Regions from separate parts of the Bradyrhizobium sp. B120 genome, predicted to be linked through region 3. Evidence: riboswitches for the same ligand, from Rfam matches in the RefSeq annotation. Region 3 holds a riboswitch; each other region holds the start of a gene.
What was found. Region 3 has a riboswitch for cobalamin ahead of ACOIX3_RS14870 (DUF1636 family protein). Riboswitches for the same ligand answer to the same signal wherever they lie in the genome.

Region 1 (4,691 bases), 4.3 Mb from region 3:
CACCTTGCTCCAAACGATGCCAGGGAGCGCAGAGAGGCGCTCGTCGTCAGTGAGGCGCGGAAACGCCACGTACATCATGACGAGGCCGGAGATGAACCACATCGCGAAGAAGAGACACGTCGCAATGCCGATCCAGCGATGGACGACATAAAGCCATCGCCGCGCTCGCCGGATCAGAGCGTTGCGCATGGTCAGAACTTCACGTTGACGGACAATTCGGCGGTGCGCGGCATGCCGAGCAGCCACTGCCCCGTCCCGTTCGAGGTCACCGCGTAGACCTTGTCGAACAGATTGTAGACGCGGAACGCGACCGTGGTGCGGTCATCCGGCTTCCACCTGATGCCGCCATTGACCACATTGTAGCCCGGCCGCAGCTGGGTGTTGGCGAGATCGGAGTACATCGCGCCGACGATCTGCACGCCGCCATAGACCGACCAGTTGGGCGCGAAGTCCCAGGTCAGCCAGACGTTGGAGACCTGCTGCGGCACGTTGACCGGAACATTGCCGTTGTAGCTGACGACCTTGCCGCCGACCACCTGGCTGTTGTTGTCGTATCTCGCACGCAGCAGCGCAAGATTGGCGTCGACGCGCCAGCCATCGTTCAGCGCGAGCCCGATCGTTCCTTCGACCCCGCGGGATGATTGTTGGCCGATCTGCAGTGCCAGGCCGGCGGTGGGATTGCTGGGATCGGGAATGGTCAGGCCGGTCTTGACGATCTCATACCCTGCCAGCGTCCACTCGCCGCGGCCGCCCCAGAACGACTGCTTGACGCCGATCTCGGTCTGCTTGCCGGTCGCAAGCTGGAAGGTCTTCTGCGAGGTCGACAGCGAGATCAGGTTGCTGACCGGATCGACGCCGACCGCGTACTGACCATAGAACGCGAGGTTCTTGATCGGCTCGTACACCAACCCGGTTCGCCAGCTGGTGCCCGACAGCGTGGTTTCAAAACTGTTCGCCGGCGTCTTGTAATCGGTGCGATCGACCTCGGGACGATCGTACCGGACGCCGGTGACGAGCGACAATTGATCGGTCAGCGACAGCCGATCTTCGGCGAACAGCGCGTATTGATTGACGATCGCGTTGAAGCCCGGCGTCGTCGCCGTGGTCGTCGCGAAGAACGATCCGGGATCGAACACGTAAGGATTGACCGACGACGCGCCGCCATAGGGCGAATTGTTGGTGTGGGTGAAGTCGATCCGGTTGACGTCGAACCCGGCAACGAACTGGTTGGCAAGTCCGAAGACGTGACCGCTGAAGGTCGTATCCATCCGGTTGCCGAGTTGCTTCTGGTCGTGGAAGATCTCGATGTAGCTGGAGCGGTCGATCAGCTGGGTCTTCGGATTGAAGGTGTAGTTTTCGATATCGCGCCAGTGCCGCTCGCTGGTCAGATAGTACAGCGTGTTGTTGATCTTGACGCCGTCGGCGACGTCCCACTCGGTCTTGAACTGGGTCCAGCTGTCCTGATAGCGGATCGCGCTGTCCAACGCGTTGTAGTTCTTGAAGCGCAGCACGTCCTGGATCGAGCCGTTGATCAGCGGCGTGCCGAAATAGCGCGATGGGCTGCGGTCGCCATAATCCTCTGACAGCGTGAAGGCGAGATTGTCCGATGCCTGCACCCGCACGGCGGCGGAGACCACCGCATTCGAGGTCTTGTCGCGATCGACCCAGCCGTCCGACATGTTGCCGGTGGCGTTGATGCGGTAGGATACATTGGGATTGATCGGACCGGTGCTGTCGACCGAGAGCCGCCGCGTCATGTTGCTGTCGAGCGAGACTTCGGCCTCGTTGTAGGGCGTGCCCTGCGGCTTCTTCGGAATGACGTTGATGACGCCGCCGATCGCGCCTTCGCCGTACAGCACCGAGGCCGGACCGCGCAGCACCTCGATGCGTTGCGTCGACCAGGTGTCGTAGGGGAACGTCAGGGTGCCTGAGCCGATATAGAAGCGTGTGCCGTCATACAGCGTCATCACCGAGTTGCTGCCGGCAAAGCCGCGGGTGCTGAACGACAGGCCGCCATTGCCGGGCGCCGGCGTTGCGATGAACCCGGCCGCATTCTGGGTGACGGCATCGAGCACATTATGCTGGCCGCGTTCGGCGATGGTTTGCGACGTGAGGATCTCGACGCTGGCTGGCGTCTGCAGCGGCGTCAGGTTGAGACGACTGCCGGTACCTCCCTGCGCGGAGGCATTGAGCGTCGGCGATGCCGATCCCGATGCGCCCGACGCCGCGGCGCGCGGCGCGCCAGCGGTTGCCGCCGCCGTTGCAGCTCTGGCGCGCGGCCGCGATGCAGCGGCGGGATTGCTGCTTCGCGCCGCAGGCTTGGGCTTTGCGGATGTCGAGGGCGAGACCTCGACCGGATCGAGCGTCGTGGGTGGAGCTGTTTGTGCTGACCCCTCGGCCGGCAGCAGCAGCGATGACAGGGAGCAAACGAGACCGAGGCGCCAACGGCGCGCGGCGGGAGAAGACGGAGACATGAAAGGACTCGCGGTAACGTGGCACGTCACCGCGAACGCGGACTGGCGCATTGCCCCAAAGGCAGTGCTCCGATCCCACCAGGACGCCCCCGCCCGATGTGCTCGCGTGTGACCACGACTGACGGCAGGTCTCCTGGCTCACGGGTCATCGCCTGTCGACGCCTTCCCGGACCTGACAGCCCAGTGGCAAATTGACGAAAGGCTCGCCGTTTACAGTTGCGGGGACAGCTGCGGCATTGGGGTTACCCTCGCACCGCATTCCCTTTTGATCCCCGAAGGGAACCGTCGACAGAAACGATAGGTGGTGCGGGATGGGCTGTCAATTCGATGCGATTGTCGCACACATGCTTTGCGGGATGGTGCTGCGGCGATGACACAGCGACATCCGCGGCTGACGCGGAGAGGTAACCCGTCATCCTGAGGAGCGCGGCACGCGCGTCTCGAAGGATGCACGGCCACCAGCCGGGCCATCGACCCTTCGCGACGCGCTTCGCGCTCCTCAGGGTGACGGGAAACGCAAGCTCGCATCACTCAAGGTCGACGCATCCCTGCATCACCTCATCGATCTCGGCCCGCGACAGAGCGCCCATCTCGGCGATGAAAACGATTCGCGTGCGTGGCACTCCCGGTGCCGGCACACCGCCGGCAGCCAACGTCGCGCGGCCGCCGGCGAGTTGAAATACCGTCAGCCGTCCCGGCTGCTCGACCGTCTCGAACAATCCCTTCGCGCGCGCCAGCTTCGGCGCCAGTCTGCCGATCGCCTGCTGCAAGCGCGGCAGCGCTACCTTCCGCTCCGAGGTCCAGCTCAGCGTCTCGAACCGATCGGCTACCGGTCGTCGCGGCGCGGTCTCACGCGGCGCCGGCACCTGATCGAGGTCCGCGGGAAACAGCAGCGCGGCCGGCACCTCGCCATGCAGGGCATCGACGACCACGGCCGCCGGACGCACGGCCCGCACCGCATCGCGGATCGCCGCGCACGCGGTTGTATCGGCCAGATCGACCTTGCTCAGCGCCACCACATCGGCCGCGCGCAGCTGCGAGCGCAGCAGCGCATCGTCCAGCATCGCCGCGGGCTGCGTCGCGTCGACCACGCACAGCACCGTCTCCAGCGGTGCCTCCTTCCAGATCACGGGATCCATCAGGTTGCGCACGATGTCGGCGGGATCGGCGATCCCGCTGGTCTCGATCACGATGAATTCGGGACGCGGATCCCGCCGCAGCAGGCCAGCGAGCGTGCGCAGCAGATCGCCTTCCAGCGTGCAGCAGATGCAGCCATTGCTGAGGCTGACCACGCCGTCGCTGGCGCCGGCGATCAGCTCCGCGTCGATGTTGATCGCGCCGAAATCGTTGACCACGGCGGCGATGCGCCGGCCTTGCGCATGCGCCAGCAGATGGTTCACGACCGTGGTCTTTCCCGCCCCGAGAAAACCCGCGACCAGCAGGATCGGGACCGGCATCTTAGCCTCCGGCAACCGGCCGGCGCACCGGCCGGCCCGGCCGTGCCGCGACGTCGAGGACGCCATCATTGATCAGCGGCTGGCCGCTGACCACGAGATGCCGCACGCCTTCCGCCGGGCGGTTCATCGCGGAGAAGGTCGCGCGGTCGCTGAGCGTCTCGAAGTCGAACACCACGACGTCGGCGTCGGCGCCGACCTGCAGCCTGCCCTTGGCGCGCATCGCCGGCGTGCTCGCGGACAGAATCTCGGCCGGGATCAGCGCGCATTTGCGGATGCCCTCGAGCAGCGACACCTTCCGGCGCTCGCGCACCCATTCGCGGATGAAGCGGGTGAAGCAGCCGGCCGAACGCGGATGCGAGGTGGCATCATCAGGCAGCGGCCATGCGTCGCCGGTGTAGGGGCGGCCGTCCGACAGCGTCCACGGCATCGCGTCGGACGCGATCGCACCGCCTGGATACAGCACCGCCATGTCGAGCAGATCGCGATGATGCGCGTTGTTCTCGATATCGAGCACATGCCACAGCACCAGCGTCGAGGGTTCCGCGGCCTGCGCCGCCAGCAGCTCCTCGCGGCTACCGAAGCGGTGACCGTCGGTCACGCGCTGCACCGAATCATAGCCGAGGCCATTGCGCTCCTCGAATTTGGGATCGCTGAAGAAGGTCGCCGCCAGCACGGTCGAGCCGGTGCCGTAGGGATAGGCCTCCACCGTGATCGGCAGGCCCTGCGCCTGCGCTTTTGCGATCAGCGCGACACAGCGCTC
Region 2 (4,691 bases), 970 kb from region 3:
TGCGGTCGGCATTTTTCGTATAGTCTCGCTGATCGAGCATATCGTTTGCGGGCAGGAACGCACACCAACGTGCGCTTAATACCCGTGCATGCCGCGACCGCCCGGCATTGCCGCCCAAATTTACTCGACCCGGCAAAGCGTCGCGAAGTGCCTATCAGCGGCAAACCTTGGTGTAGATTTCTAATCCCAGGCGATATCGGCCGCATACCACGGCATAATTGAGCTGCGTTGAGCTTGTGCTTTAACTGGGTTCAGATTTCGGCGAATGTCCTCTCCGTGATCGAGCCGTCGGCTGTCCTCCCTGCGCCGATGGAAGTTCGGCGCGATGCGTAGCAGCGTCGCTCCTCCCAGACTAGACTTCCGCCCGGCCGCTAATGGCGGCCGGGCTTTTTGTGCTCATCAAAACTCCCTCGCGATGATCAAGAGCGCAAATGGCCCACAAGCGGATCAGCTTTCTTGACGAGAGACCAGGCTGGATCAGCGGCCTACTGGATCGGATGCAGCGCGCAGTTCGCGGGCGGCAGCGACCATATTGACCAGCGCGGGGCGAACCTCCTCCCATTTGCGCGTCTTCAGGCCACAGTCAGGATTGATCCAGAGCTGCGAATCCTGCAGCCGCTTCCGAGCCAGCGCCATGAGCTCCTTCATCTCGCCCGTCTCGGGAACGCGTGGAGAATGGATGTCGTACACGCCTGGCCCGATTTGATTTGGATATTTGTAGCTCCTGAACGCGTCAAGCAGTTCCATTTTCGAGCGCGAGGTCTCGATCGAAATGACATCCGCGTCCATTGCAGCAATTGCATCGATGATGTCGTTGAACTCCGAGTAGCACATATGGGTATGGATCTGGGTTTGATCGGCGACGCCCGATGAGCAGATGCGGAAGCAGTCGCCGGCCCATTCGAGATAAGCAGGCCATTCCGATCGACGCGATGGCAATCCTTCGCGCAGGGCAGCTTCGTCGATCTGGATCATGGTCGCACCAGCATTCTCGAGATCGCCGACTTCGTCTCGGATCGCGAGCGCAATTTGACGGCAGACCTCGCTTCGGGGAATATCGTCGCGAACAAACGACCAGTTCAAGATCGTTACCGGTCCGGTCAACATCGCCTTCATCGGTTTCTTGGTTAGTGATTGTGCGTAGCGCCACCAGTCTACGGTAATCGGCTGCGGCCGCGAGACATCGCCAAACAGGATCGGCGGCCGGACACAGCGCGAGCCATAGGATTGCACCCAACCGTTCTTCGTAAATGCGAAGCCGGCGAGTTGCTCGCCGAAGTACTGCACCATGTCATTTCGCTCGAACTCGCCATGCACGAGCACGTCCAGACCGATGTCCTCCTGCCAACGTACGGCGCGCGCCGTCTCTTCCTTGAGGAACTTGTCGTATTGCTCGTCGCTCATCGAGCCTCGCGCATGCGCCGCACGGGCATTCCGGACGGCAGTGGTCTGCGGAAACGATCCGATCGTCGTGGTAGGAAAAGCCGGTAGTCCGAAGCGCTTGCGTTGGATCTCGGCACGACTGGCAAATGGGCTGGCGCGCCCGCGCATGGTCCGGTTAATCGCTCCGAGTCGGACGGCGACATTGGGATCACGGATCTTCGGCGAAGTGCGGCGGATGGACGCGGCACGCTCGGATTCCGCAAGAGCTTTCGCAACATTCTGGTCGCCTGCGAGTGCCCGCGCCAAGGTCGCAAGCTCGCGCATCTTCTGAACCGAGAAAGCAAGCCAGGTCTTAACGTCGGAAGCGAGCTCCGTCTCGAGTTCGACATCGACCGGCACATGAAGCAGCGAGCAGGATGGGGCGATCTGGACGCGATCCTTGCCGAGCTTCGCGATTGCGGGATCCAGCCGTTGGCGGAGCGCCGACAAGTTCGACCGCCACACATTGCGGCCGTCTATGACGCCGAGCGACATGACGAGATCATTCCGGCTGCCAGCAATGATCTCGTCCAATAACTGTGGCGCGCGAACCAGATCGAGGTGCAGCCCGGCGACAGGCAGGCGCAAGGCGGTGTCCAGATTGTCGCAGAGGTCGCCGAAATAGCTCGCTACCATGATCTTGATGGCCGGCCCCTCCTTTGCGAGCCGGTCATAGGCATGGAGCAAGGATTTTCGCGAGCTCTCATCCAGATCGAGGACGAGGCAGGGCTCGTCAAACTGAACCCAGTTTGCCCCGCGTTTAGCCAATTCCTGCAAAACCTCGATATAGACCGGTATCAGGTCATCCAGCAGTGACAGTGGCTGGAACGCAGGATCCGCACTCTTGCCGAGCTTTAAGAATGTGACCGGCCCGATCAGGACTGGGCGAGTCTGAAAGCCAAGTGCCTTGGCTTCCTCATACTCATCGATAGGTTTGCGACAGGACAGGCTGAACGTTTGTCCGCGGTTAAATTCCGGGACCATGTAGTGGTAGTTGGTGTCGAACCACTTGGTCATCTCCTGCGCGGGTGCGCCATACGCGCGCGGTCCGTGACCGCAACTCGCATCCTGCCCGTCGCATTGTGAACCGCGTGCCATGGCGAAGTACGTCTCCAGCGAAGCGGATCCGGCTTTCGGCACGTAGATTTCCGGGATGGCGCCAACCATGACACTGGTGTCGAGCACCTGGTCGTACAGCGAGAAATCGTTCGACGGAATGACAGTGACACCGAGGGATGTCTGGCGAGCCCAGTTCGCAGCACGCAGGCCAGCTGCGTCCTCGAGCAACTGCTGTTCGCTGACTCTTCCTGCCCAGTAGCTTTCGAGCGCGAGTTTGAGCTCGCGCCTTGGACCGATGCGCGGCGTTCCGAGCGTGGCAACCGGAAGCGAGAGAAGAGACATAGCGTTAACCCCATATTGGGGGCAAAGGCCATGGCGGACGCAGGCAGGGAAGTCGCGCGAGCGACGGCTGCTTGGCGCACCACCGGGGCACCCCGCCCGTGGACGAATATACTGCCGGGGCAGGTCTCCTGGCTCGCGGGTCATCGCCGCTGTCCGGCCTTCCCGAAGCCGCGCAGGCTTCAGTGACTCTGTTGGACAGCGGCTCTCCGCTCACAGTTGCGGGGGCAGCGCCGGCATTGGCACCGGCTTCCCTCTTAGCTCCGGATCAAGTGGGACCCGGAGAACCTCGACGACTTGGATTATCGGCAAGAGAGCTCTTCCGTCAACCTCTCAAATTAAATGTTGTGGCCTCTCTTATGCGAATGATGGTCCGCCTCCACCATGGATCTCGATGTAGAAGCCGCTCTGCAATCATGAATATCACAATGACCATATCAAATGGTGCGTTGACGTTGAAGCCGCGCGTCAGATCTGTGCAAGAGACAAATGCGGCCTGCGCGATGAGGGCTATTGCGTCGAGCAGACGGTCTTCATGTGAGTCAGCTACGGTTCATCAAGAACGCGACCCTGCGTCTGCCTTCTCCACCAACAACCAAGGATCGGCGTTGGCAAGCGCAGGACATATGCGAACTCCAACAGCATACTCAGCGAGCATATTGTCTTACGATGCCAGCCAATTCTGGCAGGCGTCACGTTGGTCTTTCTTGGCGATACTGCCTAAGCAAGCATGTCGAACCGCCTTAACAAGAACAGAGAGGCCCGCAATGAAAATGGCTGTTTGGAGTGCCCTAGGCGTCTTTTCTGTTGGCGTCTTTGCGGTCGGTCTGTTCGAATGGATGATAAGGCCGCTTATGCGTCAACCCGTTAGACGGATACTCGCGAAACTATTGATCAGCTCAAGCCGAAACTAGCACGGCTCGACGCCCCCTACCCGCTTACGAAAAGTCGATAAATGACGGGCCGATAAACCTGCCATCGCGCGTGCGCAGCGAGAAACGCCGTCTCATCCGCCTGCTCGAGGGGTGAACTTCCTTGGCATCTATTCCAAATGCTCGGTGCTGAAAAGCGACTTCGCGTCGTTGTGGGCCCGTAGAGTGCCAAGCACAACCGATCACCCTCGAAACTCCAGGAGCGCCCCATGGCCGCGAAGGAGCGCCAAGACGCCGCAATGGACGCCTTGGCTGCAAGTGCCCAAAGGCATGGCAGGGATCGAACGCCGACGTTGTCGGCAACGACACCGACCCGAACGGTTCAATGGCGGTACACCTTCTCCCAATCGCCGCCGGGAACGTGGCGGGAAGGCGTTCGCCTGCGCTGTCGAAGATCCAGTGCATGACAGGGATAAATCGTGGAGGTCGCGGCGGATAGGCCGAATGGAAACATCAATACGTTCGCAAGTCGGAAAGCCAACAAAGACGCCACAAATATGGTGCGAACTGCCGCCTATTACCTGGCACGAAGAATGCAGACCCTCGGCCTGCCCAGGCTTCTCCTCCTGGGTAGGTCCAGCATCGCAAATTGAGGCTTTGGCTGGCCATCGAAGTTAGCGGCGCGTGACATCGAGGGGACAGCGCCTGCTCGCGCGGGACACTGGCGGGCGCCCGCGTCACGTCGCCGCTAACTTCTTGCGATCGCGCATAGCGCGTTGAAGGTTGCTCCGCTTTGGAATTGACGTGTAAATGAAAACCAGATGGGCCGGCGGTTATGAAGAAAATATCTGGAAGACGCGTGCTTTGGTTCTATCTCGGTCGATCACTGATCTGCCTGGCCGCGCTGGCTGCGACGAGCAACAATGTTCGCTGCGACGACAACGCCCTTGTCGAACGAGTCAAGTCAGTGTGGCGAGCACAGGACGGTGACACGATAGA
Region 3 (4,691 bases):
TTCCTTGAGATCGCAGACGAAGCGATCGATCTGCGGAATGGCCTCGGCCGCCGAGACTGACGCCGCGAGACCGAGATCGTCCTCCAGCCCGGCGATGCGGGCTTCCTCGCGGATCGCGGCAATCAGGCGCTGCCGCCGCGCCGGATCGAGGCCGTCCGCAGTCGAATATTCATCGAGCAAACGCTCGAGCCTGCGCAAGCCCTCCGGCACCGCCGCCTGCCCCAGCGGCGGCGGCAGATGGCCGATCGTCACGGCACCGATCCGGCGCTTGGCCTGCGCGGCCTCGCCGGGATCGTTGACGATGAAGGGATAGACGACGGGCAGATCGCCGATCAGCGCTTCCGGCCAGCATGCGGACGACAGCGCAACCGACTTGCCGGGCAGCCACTCCAAGGTGCCATGCGCGCCCATGTGGACGACGGCATCGATGCCCTGCTGCCTGAGCCACAGATGAAACGCGACATGGGCATGGCGCGGCGTGCGCGAGAGGTCGTGATAGTCGGCATCGCGCTGACCGACGTCACCGCGCTCCGGCTGAACCGCGATGATCGATTTGCCGCACTTGATCGCCGAGAAATGAAACGCGCCGTCACGGCAATCGGGATCGTCCTCCGGCGCGCCCCATGCGCGCGCAAGATCGTCCTGGAGCGGCTGCGGAAGGCTGGAGACCAGTGCGTGATATTCGGCAACGTCCCATGTCAGCTTCCGGTGCAGCAGCACGCCGCCCAGCGACGCCACCGGCTCAAGATCAAAGCCTGCAGCCGCGAGATCGGCCAGCAGCGTCTCCACCGAAGCCAACGCATCGAGGCCAACGGCATGCGCAATCTGGTGCGGGCGGCCGGGATAGTTCGAGAGCACGAGCGCAAGCTGCTTGTCCGCGGCGGGCTTGCCGGCAAGCCGGTGCCAGGCTGCCACGCGCGCGGCGACCGCTGCGACGCGCTCGGCATCCGGCCGGTGCGCAAGATGCGCGAATTGCAGATCGGGATCGCGCTCGCCTGGCGACTTGAAGCTGACGACGCCCGTGAACAGGCGGCCGTCGACCTCCGGCAGCACCACATGCATCGCGAGATCGCCGGGCGACAGACCGCGTAGCGACAAGGTCCAATCCTCGCGCCGCGCCGTCGACAGCGCGACCTGGAACACCGGGCACGATGCGGCATCGAACGGCGTCGTGCCGTCGTCACCCGCCGCAGAGAACGCGGTCACATTGACGATGGCGGCGGGCGTACATTGCGCGAATTGAGCGCGCAGCCAATCGGCGACGCCGGCCGCCTTCAGCGAGGTGACGAACACGCCGTGGGCATCAAATCCCCTTTCGCGCAACGCATCGATCAGTGCATCGACCGGCGCCGTGTCGCCGGCCGCCAGGTAGGAGCGATAGAAGGTCACCAGCACAAGCGGCCGGCCATCCGATGCCGGCAGCGCCGCGACGGCGCCGCGCCGCGAATCGTAGACCCCGATCTCGGGAAGATCGATCTCGCCGACGACCGGCCCGGCATAAAGTCCGGACGCCAGCGCCAGCTGCGCGATCACGGCCTGCGCGGCAACCGGGCCGCCCTTGTCGGACAGCACCTTCAGGCGGCGCAGCGTCGAGACCGGCAGGGTCGAGAATTCATCCAGCCGCAAATCGTCGCGGCCATCCGCCGGCAGCACCACCAGGGCGATGCCACGTTCCTTCGCCAGCCGGTGCACCGCGGCCAGTCCGTACGACCAATACGGTTCGCCGCCGATCAGCCGCACCAGGATGCCGCGCGCCTGCGACAGTGTCCGCTCGATATAGGTATCGACCGACAACGGATGGCGCAGCTCCGCGAGATTGGCGAGCCGCAGCGACGGCAATGCGGCACGGCCCCGCCGCCAGCCGGCCGCGAACGCAGCGAGATCGCTGTCGGAAAACGACAACACCACGAGATCGGCCGGATCCTGACCGAGGTCTCTTGGCGTCGCGGTCTCCTCAAGGCCACGGCTCTCGCGGAAGACGACGTGCATCAGACACCTAGTCGCGCCCTGATCGCGGCTTCATCGATATCGCCGTGTTCGCCGATCACGACGAGCTTTGATTGTCTCGCCCGCACGCCCCAGGGCATGTCGAACTGATGCCTGACCCGCTCGCCGACCGATTGCACCAGCAACCGCATCGGCTTGCCCTCGACCGCGATGTAGCCCTTGGCGCGCAGCACGTTCTGCTCGCGCGCCAGCCCCTTGATCGAGGCGATCAGCGCATCGACATCCGCGATCTCGGGCAGATCGATCACCACTGAGTTGAAATCATTGTGCTCGTGTTCGTCCTCGCCGTCATGGTGAGACGGCCGCGACGCGAGGTCATCCTCTGCCGCCGCTTCAAGGCCGAGGATCACGCGGGCATCGATCGCGCCATCGACGATGGGCAACATCGGCACCTCGCGCGGCATCTCGGCCGCGATCAGCGCCTTGGCGGCCTTGATCCCCTCGGCTCCGGCGAGATCGGCCTTGGTCAGGAGCACGATATCGGCACAGGCGATCTGGTCCTCGAACACTTCGGACAGCGGCGTTTCGTGATCGAGATTGTCGTCGGCCGCGCGCTGCGCATCCACCGCGGCCGGGTCCGGCGCAAAGCGACCGGCGGCAACGGCCTCCGCATCGGCCAGCGCGATCACGCCGTCGACCGTGATCCGCGAGCGGATTTCCGGCCAGTCGAACGCCTTCAACAGCGGCTTCGGCAGCGCGAGGCCGGATGTCTCGATCACGATGTGATCGGGCCGCACGGGGCGCGCGAGCAGCTGCTCCATCGCCGGGATGAAATCGTCGGCGACGGTGCAGCAGATGCAGCCATTGGCGAGCTCGACGATGTTCTCGGTCGGACAATTGGCGTCCGCACACGACTTCAAGATGTCACCGTCGACGCCTTCGCTGCCGAATTCGTTCACCAGCACCGCGAGCTTCTTGCCGTTGGCATTGCGGATCAGGTGCTGGATCAGCGTCGTCTTGCCGGACCCGAGAAAGCCGGTCACGACGGTGACCGGAACCTTGGCGAGCGTGGTCATTCTGCGGCCTCCGGCACGACGGCGATGGGGGGAATGCGGGCAAGCGATTGCTTGCGAAAGATTTCGGGACGGCTGCGCCACGGCACGATGCCGTCAGGCGCCGCGGCATAGGCGGTAGCGCCGGCGATCACATCCTTGGCATTGTCCGCGGACAGGCGGCCGTAGACATAGGACCACCGCCCAGGCGCGCTGAGCGCGACGGAGCAGCCTTGGCTGCAAGCCGACAGGCATTCGACGGGAACTAGATTAACGTCATCGGGCACACCCGCCTCAACAAGCGCGGCGTGCAGGCGCGCACCGGGCGCGACCTCACCTTCCGCGAGCGTCTGGCCCGCGCGACAGGTGATACAGACATGAAGTGTAACGCTCATCGCCCTTCCTGGATTGACTGCGGGAAGCGATGAGGCACACGAACCTGACGTGAACAGGTCCGTTCCCCGTCGCGGAACACCCCGTCCGCCGGTCTCAAACACACTGCGTCGGCAGGTCTCCCGGCTTGCGGAGTAGGATTTCTCCCGTGATGCCCACCTTCCCGACTCCATCAGGGAATCAGTGGCTTGGGCATCTCTCCGGTCACGGTCGCGGGGGCGGCTGCGCTTCGGGCAAACCTTGCGGTCCGAGCCCTATCGCATTCCCTCTTCGCCTGTCGTAGGACAGGAACCAACGCGGGGTCACCATTCGTCCTGGCCTCGCACTTGTCAAGCCGAAGGAACGTGATGATTTCTGATGGAAACGACGCTGAAGACGGCGCCGTCGGCACCGACCCTTCATTGGATGCGCGCCATGCGGCCAAGATGGCGAAAAAGAAGGTCGCCCGCGACAAGATCATGGCGACCAAAAGCGGTGAAAAGGGCCTGATCATCGTTCATACCGGCGCCGGTAAAGGAAAATCCTCCTCCGCCTTCGGCATGATCGTGCGCTGCGTGGCGCATGGCTTTCCCTGCGCCGTGGTGCAATTCATCAAGGGCGCCTGGGATACCGGCGAACGCCGCCTGCTCACCGGGCATTTCGGCGATCTCTGTCAATTCCACGCGATGGGCGAAGGCTTTACCTGGGAGACCCAGGATCGCGCCCGCGACATCGCGGCGGCGCAAGCCGGCTGGGAAAAGGCCAAGCAGCTGATCGCGGATCCGAGCCTGCGCATGGTCGTGCTCGACGAGATCAACATCGCGCTGCGTTACGATTATCTGGCGATCGCCGATGTCGTCGACTTCCTGACCACATCGAAGCCGCCGATGACGCATGTCGTGCTCACCGGGCGCAACGCCAAGGACGAATTGATCGAGATCGCCGATCTCGTCACCGAGATGACGTTGGTCAAGCACCCCTTCCGCTCCGGCATCAAGGCCCAGCCGGGCGTCGAGTTCTGACAGTTATTGCCATGGCGCGCGCATTGATGATCCAGGGAGCCGGCTCGGACGTGGGCAAGTCGCTCATCGTCGCCGGCCTCGCGCGTGCCGCCAGACAACGCGGCCTGCGCGTGCTGCCGTTCAAGCCGCAGAACATGTCGAACAACGCCGCTGTGACGGTCGACGGCGGCGAGATCGGACGGGCGCAGGCCTTGCAGGCGCTCGCCGCCGGCGTCGAGCCGCACACCGACATGAACCCGGTGCTGCTGAAGCCCGAAACCGATGTCGGCGCGCAGGTCATCGTGCACGGCAAGCGGAT

Region 1: it holds a riboswitch for cobalamin, as region 3 does, so the genes downstream of both, ACOIX3_RS37560 (TonB-dependent receptor) here and ACOIX3_RS14870 (DUF1636 family protein) in region 3, are expected to answer to the same signal.
Region 2: it holds a riboswitch for cobalamin, as region 3 does, so the genes downstream of both, metE (5-methyltetrahydropteroyltriglutamate--homocysteine S-methyltransferase) here and ACOIX3_RS14870 (DUF1636 family protein) in region 3, are expected to answer to the same signal.

Annotation. Positions count from the first base shown of each region.
Region 1 is NZ_CP185242.1:8,093,090-8,097,780, forward strand. Features, by position in the region: gene ACOIX3_RS37555 (PepSY domain-containing protein) at 1-189, opposite strand, end outside; gene ACOIX3_RS37560 (TonB-dependent receptor) at 192-2,474, opposite strand; cobalamin riboswitch at 2,580-2,776, opposite strand; gene ACOIX3_RS37565 (CobW family GTP-binding protein) at 3,002-3,931, opposite strand; gene ACOIX3_RS37570 (amidohydrolase family protein) at 3,933-4,691, opposite strand, start outside.
Region 2 is NZ_CP185242.1:2,300,294-2,304,984, reverse strand. Features, by position in the region: gene metE (5-methyltetrahydropteroyltriglutamate--homocysteine S-methyltransferase) at 478-2,823, opposite strand; cobalamin riboswitch at 2,924-3,127, opposite strand; gene ACOIX3_RS10715 (nodulate formation efficiency C protein) at 4,552-4,691, shown strand, end outside.
Region 3 is NZ_CP185242.1:3,274,999-3,279,689, reverse strand. Features, by position in the region: gene cobN (cobaltochelatase subunit CobN) at 1-1,989, opposite strand, end outside; gene cobW (cobalamin biosynthesis protein CobW) at 1,989-3,023, opposite strand; gene ACOIX3_RS14870 (DUF1636 family protein) at 3,020-3,394, opposite strand; cobalamin riboswitch at 3,487-3,703, opposite strand; gene cobO (cob(I)yrinic acid a,c-diamide adenosyltransferase) at 3,740-4,393, shown strand; gene ACOIX3_RS14860 (cobyric acid synthase) at 4,405-4,691, shown strand, end outside.